One region of the Arthrobacter sp. M71 S08 genome, then DNA from elsewhere that is predicted to be linked to it. Evidence: predicted binding sites of a transcription regulator. Region 1 holds the regulator's gene; the other holds the start of a gene.
What was found. The regulator Rex, encoded in region 1, represses fermentation and respiration genes when NADH is low (regulators of the CRP and FNR family bind a similar motif). The targets are predictions, from matches to a motif close to CTTGTGAANNNNTTCACAAG.
Positions count from the first base shown of each region.

Region 1 (4,332 bases):
CTCCGCTTCGATAATGCGCTCGTCGGTCACGATAGACAGGCCCAATTCCCGGGCCGTCGGCGCGGCGGTTTCCTGTGCGCGAGTCAGCGGCGAAGCGACCAGATGCACGATTTCGGCGCCGTCGTTCCTGCGTTCCGTGAAGTAGGTTGCTATCCGCTCTGCCATCTCGCGGCCGAGCTCTGACAGATGGAACTCAGGCAGGCGGCCGTAAAGGATCCCGTCCGGATTGTGGACTTCGCCATGGCGCACGAGATGAACGGTGGCTGAGGGCATGAGTCAAGTTTCGCATCCCTCGAGTCAGACGGTTAAATCGAGCGGGCAATACTAGCCAGGAAGAACATTTGAAGTTTCAAGCGATCTCTGGAATAAAAGATGCAAATGCATGTTTATTACATGTACAAGCCCGTTCGGCCACCCGGCCGTACAACCAAGAGCACTGCAGATCAGGAGAATCATTATGGCTATCCCCACCGGACTCACCCACGGCACCTGGAAGTTCGACGGCTCGCACAGCGAAGTCGGTTTCACCGTCCGCCACGCAGGCATCAGCAAGGTACGCGGAAACTTCGACACCGTCGACGCCACCCTGCAGGTCGGATCCTCACTCGAGGACTCGAAGGTCACCGCGACCATCAAGACTGAATCCTTCAACTCGAACGACGCGAACCGCGACGCCCACGTACGCGGTGGCGACTTCTTCGACGTCGAGCAGTTCCCCGAGATGACCTTCGAGTCCAAGCGCGTGGAAGGCGCCGGCGAGACCTACAAGCTCATCGGCGACCTGACAATTCGCGGCATCACCAAGGAAGTTGTCATCGACACCGAGTTCAACGGCGTTGCTGTTGACCCCTTCGGAGCCATCCGTGCAGGTTTCTCCGGCCAGACCGTCATCTCCCGCAAGGAGTTCGGCCTGACCTGGAACGCAGCCCTCGAGGCCGGCGGCGTTCTGGTGGGCGACAAGGTGACCATCAACCTCGACGCCGCCTTCGTGGCACCCTCGGCCAACTAGGCTCTTCTCGTCACAGACGATCCCTTTATGGGGCGTACCGGATCCCCCGGTACGCCCCATTGGTTTTCCCCCGAAAGGGCCCAACGCCTGGTGCCCGGCGGTACGCTGGGCGCATGAGTACGCCATCACACGATCCCGAGCCATCCGAACGTGACCCGCGTCAGCTCTCCGGAACTGACCCGCTGAATCCCGCAGAGCCCGGACCGACCCAGAACTCCGGGGCGGGTTTATCGCCGGAGCCGCAGAAACCCGCGTCTCCGTACTCCTACCAGTCGGCCCAGCCGGCCGGGTATGCCTATCCCAGCGCAGCCCATATGCCGGAGGCCGCCCGACCGCCGCTGCCCCAGGAAGTGAATCTGGCCTTCTGGCTGATCATCGCCGCGGGGGCGCTGAACTTCATCTCCACGCTGCTTGGGTCAGGCAGCGCCGGACCAGCCGGTGCTGCAGGCATCGGCATCGGAATAGCGCTGATAGTCGGCATCCTCACCACCGGCGTTTACGTCCTCCTCGCTGTCTTCATCCGCAAGGGGCACAACTGGGCTCGCATCACCGCAACGGTTCTGGCCGGCATCTCGCTTCTGCTCCTGTTGATGAGCTGGTTTACGCTCGCAGCGCTCCAGTCGAACCCCGAGGTTCAGGCCCAGCTCGGCGATCAAAGCCTCCAGCCCAGCGGCTTTGCGATCGCCATCAACATCCTCGTGGTCCTGCTCGGTGTGGCCGGAGTGGTGTTGTGCTGGCTCAAGCCTTCCAACGCCTACTTCAGAGCGCAGCAGATCACCCACTAGCGGGAGCACCCGGCGGGTCCTCCCGCTAGGACTCTGGCTTATTGGGCAGCGCGGGCACTGGGACCGGCATCTGCGTCCGGATCCTGTGCCCGCTGCGCGTGATAGGCAAGGATCTGAAGTTCCGTAGCCATGTCCACCTTGCGCAACTGCACATGGTCGGGAACCTGCAGCACAACGGGCGCGAAACTCAGAATGCTCGTGATGCCTGCCTCAACGAGTTCGTCGCAAAGCTCCTGGGCGACACTGACCGGCACGGCAAGAACAGCCATATTGGCACTGGTCCGACGCAATACCGTAGCAAGTTCCTGCACGGGACTGACGCGCAGCCAGCCCACCTCCGTGCCCACAACCATCTGGTCAGCGTCGAACAGAGCAACCACTTCAAAGCCCCGCGACTGAAATCCCGAGTACCCGGCAAGTGCCCGCCCGAGGTTGCCGGCGCCCACAATCGCAACCCGCCAGTCGTGGGTGAGCCCCAGTGCGGTCGAGATCTGGCTGTTGAGGTACTGGACGTCGTAGCCCACGCCGCGGGTTCCATAGGAACCGAGATAGGACAGGTCTTTGCGAAGCATGGGCGAGTTCACCCCCGCCGCATCGGCTAGTTCCTCGGAGGACACCCGCTCGATACCCTCCGCCAGCAATGAGTTCAAGGCGCGCAGGTAAATCGTCAACCGGGCCAGAGACGCAGGCGGAATCTGCCTGCCCTGCTGGTCACTGGCGGCCGCCCGTAGGCCGGGGATCTCCGACATGGTCACTGGTCCATCGCTCCATCACTGTTCGCCGGCGGCCCAGACCTGCTCCGCCCGCCCGCCGGAGGATGACGGCGGGATACCTTCCACTTTAGGTCCCCCGGCGGAGCGCTCAAAGTTCGATGCCCGATATTCGCTGGTCGATGCGGTCCATCAGGCAAGGAGCCGGCGCAGGCGGGTCTCATCGATTGTCCAGAAGTCGCGTTGGACTCCATCGAGAAGTAGAACGGGTACCTCTTCCGAGAATCGCTCGAGCAACTCGGCGTGGGCGGTGATGGATTCCTCCCGCCAGCTGACGCCAAGGTCGCCGGTGACGCGAGCAACTGTCTCCCGGGCTGCTTCGCACAGGTGGCAGTCGGGCCTGGTCACCAACACGAGGCCGGAGGTCCAGTCCCCCGCCGGCGGCTGGGTCTGCTCATTCATGATCTCCTAAGCCTACTGGCCGCGGGCCGGGCGCAGAGCGAAGCGAAGTGTGGGAGCTAAGGAGGGGTTACGGGCGCGGGCGGGCGCATCGGGTGCCAAGCAGTGATTAGACTCGTGCTATGTCCGCAGCCAGCCTCCGACCCGTCGTCATACCGGGGTCCGCCACGGAGTCCTTGCCGGTTGAAGCGGCATCGCTGGGCGGTCCGACTGGAGAAGCGGCCTTTTTCGACGTCGACAACACCATGATGCGCGGCGCCAGCCTCTTCCATGTGGCCCGCAAGATGTACCAGCGGCGCGCTTTCACCCTGCGCTTCGCTGCAGGGCTGGCGTGGAAGCAACTTCGCTTTACCATGCGCGGCGAGAACATGACTGACATTCATGCGGTGCGGGACGCCGCGCTCGCCTTCGCCATCGGCATTGCCCACGAGGACATCCTGGCCCTCGGCGAAGAGGTCTACGACGAAATGATCGCTTCGAAGATCTGGCCGGGAGCGCGTGCCCTGGCGGAGCAGCATCTTCGGAATGGGCGCCGCGTCTGGCTGGTCACGGGCACCCCGGTGGAGGTGGCCAGTGTCATAGCCAATCGCTTGGGACTTACGGGGGCGCTCGGCACCGTGGGAGAAGTATTTGAGGGTCTCTACACCGGCAAACTGGTGGGCGAGTTCCTTCACGGCCCGGCAAAGGCTACGGTCGTTCGCGAACTGGCCGGGAACGAAGGTCTGGACCTGTCTCGCTGCTGGGCGTACAGCGATTCATACAATGACATCCCACTGCTCAGCCTTGTGGGCCACCCGGTAGCAATCAACCCGGACCGTCGCCTCCGCAAGCACGCCCGTGACGCAAACTGGCCCATCTACGATTTCCGAAGCGGCCGTCGTGCAGCCACCCTTGGTCTGAAGGCAGCAACCGGAGCGGGGGCCGTCTACGGTCTGTGGCGCGGCTTCACCAGGATGAGGGGCTAGCCCTTAAATGCAAAACCGGTCCGCCTGACTGGCGGACCGGATGCGATGCTACTTTTTGTTGCGGCGCTGGTGGCGGGTCTTGCGAAGCAGTTTGCGGTGCTTCTTCTTCGCCATCCGCTTGCGGCGCTTTTTGATTACTGAACCCATAAAGTCCTCACAAACTATTGATTCCGGTTCCGGACAACCTCTACCGCATCAACTGCGACAGGGACGCTCGAATCTGACAAAAGACGTACATCGCGATGACGTACATCATGCGGCCGTGCGAACGGCCGCCTACGCAAAACGCTTCTTAACAGAGTACCCGCTCAAACCGGCCTTCCTGACCGGCCTCAGCCGGTACCCCTAGCCGGTACCCGACTCGCCCTCCACCGTAGCGGAGCGCAGGTACTGCTGCACCGCGG
Region 1 is NZ_JBNHEY010000002.1:283,040-287,371, reverse strand. Features, by position in the region: gene AC5RTB_RS05215 (histidine phosphatase family protein) at 1-273, opposite strand, end outside; gene AC5RTB_RS05210 (YceI family protein) at 458-1,009, shown strand; gene AC5RTB_RS05205 (hypothetical protein) at 1,123-1,794, shown strand; gene AC5RTB_RS05200 (redox-sensing transcriptional repressor Rex) at 1,833-2,543, opposite strand; gene AC5RTB_RS05195 (glutaredoxin family protein) at 2,697-2,966, opposite strand; gene AC5RTB_RS05190 (HAD family hydrolase) at 3,086-3,928, shown strand; gene AC5RTB_RS05185 (30S ribosomal protein bS22) at 3,977-4,075, opposite strand; gene AC5RTB_RS05180 (helix-turn-helix domain-containing protein) at 4,274-4,332, opposite strand, start outside.

Region 2 (4,332 bases), on a different contig from region 1:
GGGAGCGAACGCGTTACGCTCAGCCTGGGACAGCTGGGACACCTTCCGCCGGCAGCATTTCCCGTCCTCGGACCCGTTGGAGACGTCGAGTCTCGAAGGCTAGGTTCGGTCCTGCTCCGCGCGCCTCTGCTCGGCGTTCGCGAGTATCAGGCGGGGGCAGTGGCCGATTCCTGAGAAGATGGGTTGGTGCCACAATCAGACTTCTCGTTCTCCATTGGTAAACGCCTCAGCGAGACAACCACCGCAGGCGAGGGCCTGCACGGCCGGACCGGGACTATCACCACTCCCCACGGCGAGATCCAGACTCCGGCGTTCATCGCCGTCGGAACCAAGGCCACGGTGAAGGCGGTCCTCCCGGAGTCCATGGACGATGCCGGCGCGCAGGCGCTCCTGGCGAACGCCTACCACCTCTACCTGCAACCGGGGGCTGACATCCTCGACGAGGCCGGCGGCCTGGGAAAGTTCATGAACTGGCACGGGCCCACGTTCACTGACTCCGGCGGCTTCCAGGTGATGAGCCTGGGGTCCGGATTCAAGAAGGTCATCACCATGGACTCCGCTGCCGCGTCCGAGCACCCCGGTGATGACGACCGTGTTGCGGTGGGCAAGGAGCGCCTGGCCCACATCGACGACGACGGCGTGTGGTTTGTCTCCCACCTCAACGGCGACCGACACCGGTTCACTCCGGAAATCTCGATGCAGGTCCAGCACCAGCTCGGGGCCGACATCATGTTCGCGTTCGACGAGCTGACCACCCTGATGAACTCGCGCGGATACCAGGAGGAGTCACTGGAGCGGACCCGGTTGTGGGCTGAGCGCTGCATCACCGAGCACGAGCGGCTGAATCTTTCCCGCGCTGACAAGCCGTACCAGGCGCTGTTCGGCGTAATCCAGGGCGCACAGTACGAGGACCTCCGACGGAAAGCCTCGCGTGACCTCGGGGCGATGAACTTTGACGGGTTCGGCGTGGGAGGTGCACTGGAGAAGGAGAACCTCGGAACCATCCTCGGTTGGTGCGCGGATGAGCTGCCCGAGGACAAGCCGCGCCATCTTCTCGGTATCTCGGAGCCGGACGACCTGTTCACGGGTATCGAGAACGGGGCCGACACCTTCGACTGCGTCTCCCCCACCCGCGTTGCCCGGAACTCCGCGTTCTATACGCCGGACGGTCGGTGGAACCTCTCCAACGCCCGATTCAAGCGTGACTTCACCCCGCTCATGGAGGGCTGCGACTGCTACACCTGCACCCACTACACCCGGGCGTACATCCACCACCTCTTCAAGGCGAAGGAAATGATTTCGGCGACGCTCATCTCCATCCACAATGAACGCTTTGTGATCCGGATGGTCGACGACGCCCGCGCCGCCATCGAGGACGGGACGTACTTCGATCTCAAGGCCGAGGTGCTGGGCCGCTACTACGCCGCGTCCCGGTAGCCTGCTCCGCGCATAGTGGCACGATCGTGGGCAAAGTTCCACGATCCTGCCGCAATGCGGCAGGTTTGACCCTAGGCCGCGGCGTAGCTCGGTTCCCGGCGCTTCACCCAGCGGATGGCCGCCGTCGTAATCGGCAGGAAGAGCACCTCCACCAACGTCTTATAAAAGAAGCCGAAGAGGAGGTAGTTCAGGAACGTCGGGAAGTCCGTGATTCCGATGACGGACGCGGCGATGGCGCAGAAGATGAGCGTGTCAGCGAACTGGCCCACTCCGGTCGATGCGACGAGACGCGCCACCATGCTCCGCTCCCCGAACCGGGCCTTCATTCGAACCAGAACCAGGGAGTTGAGCAGCTGGCCCACCAGGAACCCGAGCAGCGACGCGAACACAATCAGCGGAACCGGACCGAGCGCAAGCTCCAGGGCCTCCTGCTTGGCGAGACCGAAATCGTCGTCAAACCCTGGCAGCGCGATGATGATGGCGTAGGCCAGCGACGCAAAGGCGGAGAGCACAAACGTCACGATGATCCCGAGCCGCGCAGCCTTGAACCCGTACACCTCGCTGATTACGTCGCCTAGGATGTACGCCAGTGGGAAGAGGAAGAATCCGCCGTCGGTGATGATACTGAAATCACCAACGATCGGCCCGAGGACTACACCCTTCGAGGCACCGATGTTGGAAAGGATGACGACGACGGCGAGTACCGCCAGCATGATCGAAAAGATGGGGCTGCCCAGCGTTGCGTATCGGGCGCGGGCGTGGTCCTGCAGTTGAGTCATGGTTCTCATTCATAGAAGTGGTTCGCGTGGCCCGGAGGGCCCGCTGTATTAGCACTGTTGCCCGGCTGTCCCGGGCCATCAATTGTCCCACGCTCGGCCGCCGGCGCATCGGGCCTCCCGCACCTTCTTCGGCGTCAGAGAGAAAGCTTCAGAACGAGTAAAATATTGAACACGTTCAAAAAGGAGCCGTCCATGCAGCAGAAGAAGAGCAAAGCAACCCGCGAACGGCTCGTCACCACTGCACTCCGGCTCTTCCGCGAGGAGGGTTATTACCGAACCACCATGCGGGCTATTGCCGCAGAGGCAGGCGTCTCGACAGGCAACGCCTACTACTACTTCGAGTCCAAGGACGACCTCGTTCAAGAGCTCTACCACTCCCTCCAGGACGAACACCGATCAAGGTCCCTGCCGCTCCTGCGTGATGGCCAGAACCTCGGCGAACACCTCCGCGCCATTCTGCAGACCGCCATTGACGTCATGGGCCCGTACCACGACTTCGGTTCCAGCTTCATGAGCGTTGCGATTCAACCGTCTTCCAACCTCAGCACGTTCCGCAGCGATTCCTCCGTGGCCCGCGCAAAGTCCATTGCCCTCTTCAATCAGGCCGTCACCACGGCGAAGCCGCAACCGCCGCTGGCGATCCGCGCGGATCTACCCGAACTGCTCTGGCTCGTCTATATGGGCGTCACGCTCTTCTGGATCTATGACCGCTCCCCCGGGCAACAGCGAACCCGACGCCTCATCGACAATGCTGCCCCGCTCGTCGCCAAACTCGTCATCCTGTCTCGTCTGCCGGTCGTGCGGAAAATCGTCGACGACGTGGTCCAGCTGATCAAGAACGCCAAGCAATAGTCAGTTTCCAGCACGACGACGGCGCGGCTTGCGTAGGCACGGTAGCCGTTGGCGTATGTCGCGAGGCGTCGGGCACACTGGTGCAATGGCTACTGAAGCACCAGCAATTACCCTGACCATCGCCGGATCCGAGGCCACGGGCGGCGCGGGCGCCCAGGTGGATCTGAAGACGTTCCAGGAACTGGGTACGTACGGCATCGCGGCGCTCACCTGCATCGTCTCGTTCAATCCGAAGGACAGCTGGAACCACCGGTTCGTTCCCGTGGACGCGAATGTCATCGCGGACCAGCTCGAGGCCATTCAGTCCTGTTACTCGATCGGCACCGTCAAGATCGGCATGCTCGGCACACCCCAGACCATCGACACGGTAGCCGGTGCGCTTGGATCCCAGGAGTGGCAGAACGTGGTGTTGGATCCGGTCCTGATCTGCAAAGGGCAGGAGCCCGGCTCCGCGCTCGACACCGACAAGGCGCTCAAGGCCAACATCCTCCCGCTGGCCACGTTCGTGACGCCGAACCATTTTGAGGCGGAGTCCCTAGCCGGGATCGAGATCCGTTCGGTGGAGGATCTCAAGGACGCCGCCCGGCGCATCCATGAGGCAAGTGGCGCCGTCGTGCTCGCAAAGGGTGGTGTGAGGCTGCAAGGCAGGGACGCCGTCGACGTCTATTACGACGGCGAGACGCTGGAAGTACTCAGCGCCCCCAAGGTGGGCGATGTCGCGGTCAGCGGCGCCGGCTGCACGCTGGCAGCGGCGGTGGCGGCGGAGCTGGCCAAGGGTGCGACACCCCTCGAAGCGGCCCGTACCGCGAAGGCTTTTGTCACCGAAGGGATCAGGAACAGGGTCTCCTCGAACGCACCCTTCGACGCCGTCTGGCAGGGTGGCGCAGCGGGAGTTTAAAGTCCTGAGCTACCCGGCTGCCACCGATTCCGTCGTTTGCCCGCATCATGTACTCCGGATTCGTTGACTTGTGACATAGAACGCATAAAGCTGTAACCGTGAAGCTCGCGCGAGCTTCACGTTGCTGCTGGCACCCATCGCTATACAGGAAATCTCACTCACACCGGTCTTAGGCCGAGCCAGCAGTACTGCGGGGGGCTAGCGATGGACTCAAGCGGTATGGCCTTGACTCTTCCTTCTTAAGGAGCAGCATGAGCAAGTCATACCGCCGGAGATCAGGAAGGGCTGTGTTGGCCTCGCTGACCGGCCTCGTCCTTGCCTCCAGCATGTGGGCACCGGCGTCAGCAGTGGAGGCGCCGGATTCCG
Region 2 is NZ_JBNHEY010000007.1:74,222-78,553, reverse strand. Features, by position in the region: gene AC5RTB_RS13800 (SRPBCC family protein) at 1-103, shown strand, start outside; gene tgt (tRNA guanosine(34) transglycosylase Tgt) at 184-1,437, shown strand; gene AC5RTB_RS13790 (queuosine precursor transporter) at 1,509-2,216, opposite strand; gene AC5RTB_RS13785 (TetR/AcrR family transcriptional regulator) at 2,409-3,068, shown strand; gene thiD (bifunctional hydroxymethylpyrimidine kinase/phosphomethylpyrimidine kinase) at 3,154-3,966, shown strand; gene AC5RTB_RS13775 (S8 family serine peptidase) at 4,218-4,332, shown strand, end outside.
Region 2: a site for Rex is predicted at 2,379-2,398, ahead of AC5RTB_RS13790 (queuosine precursor transporter). Genes of this name have one in related genera too.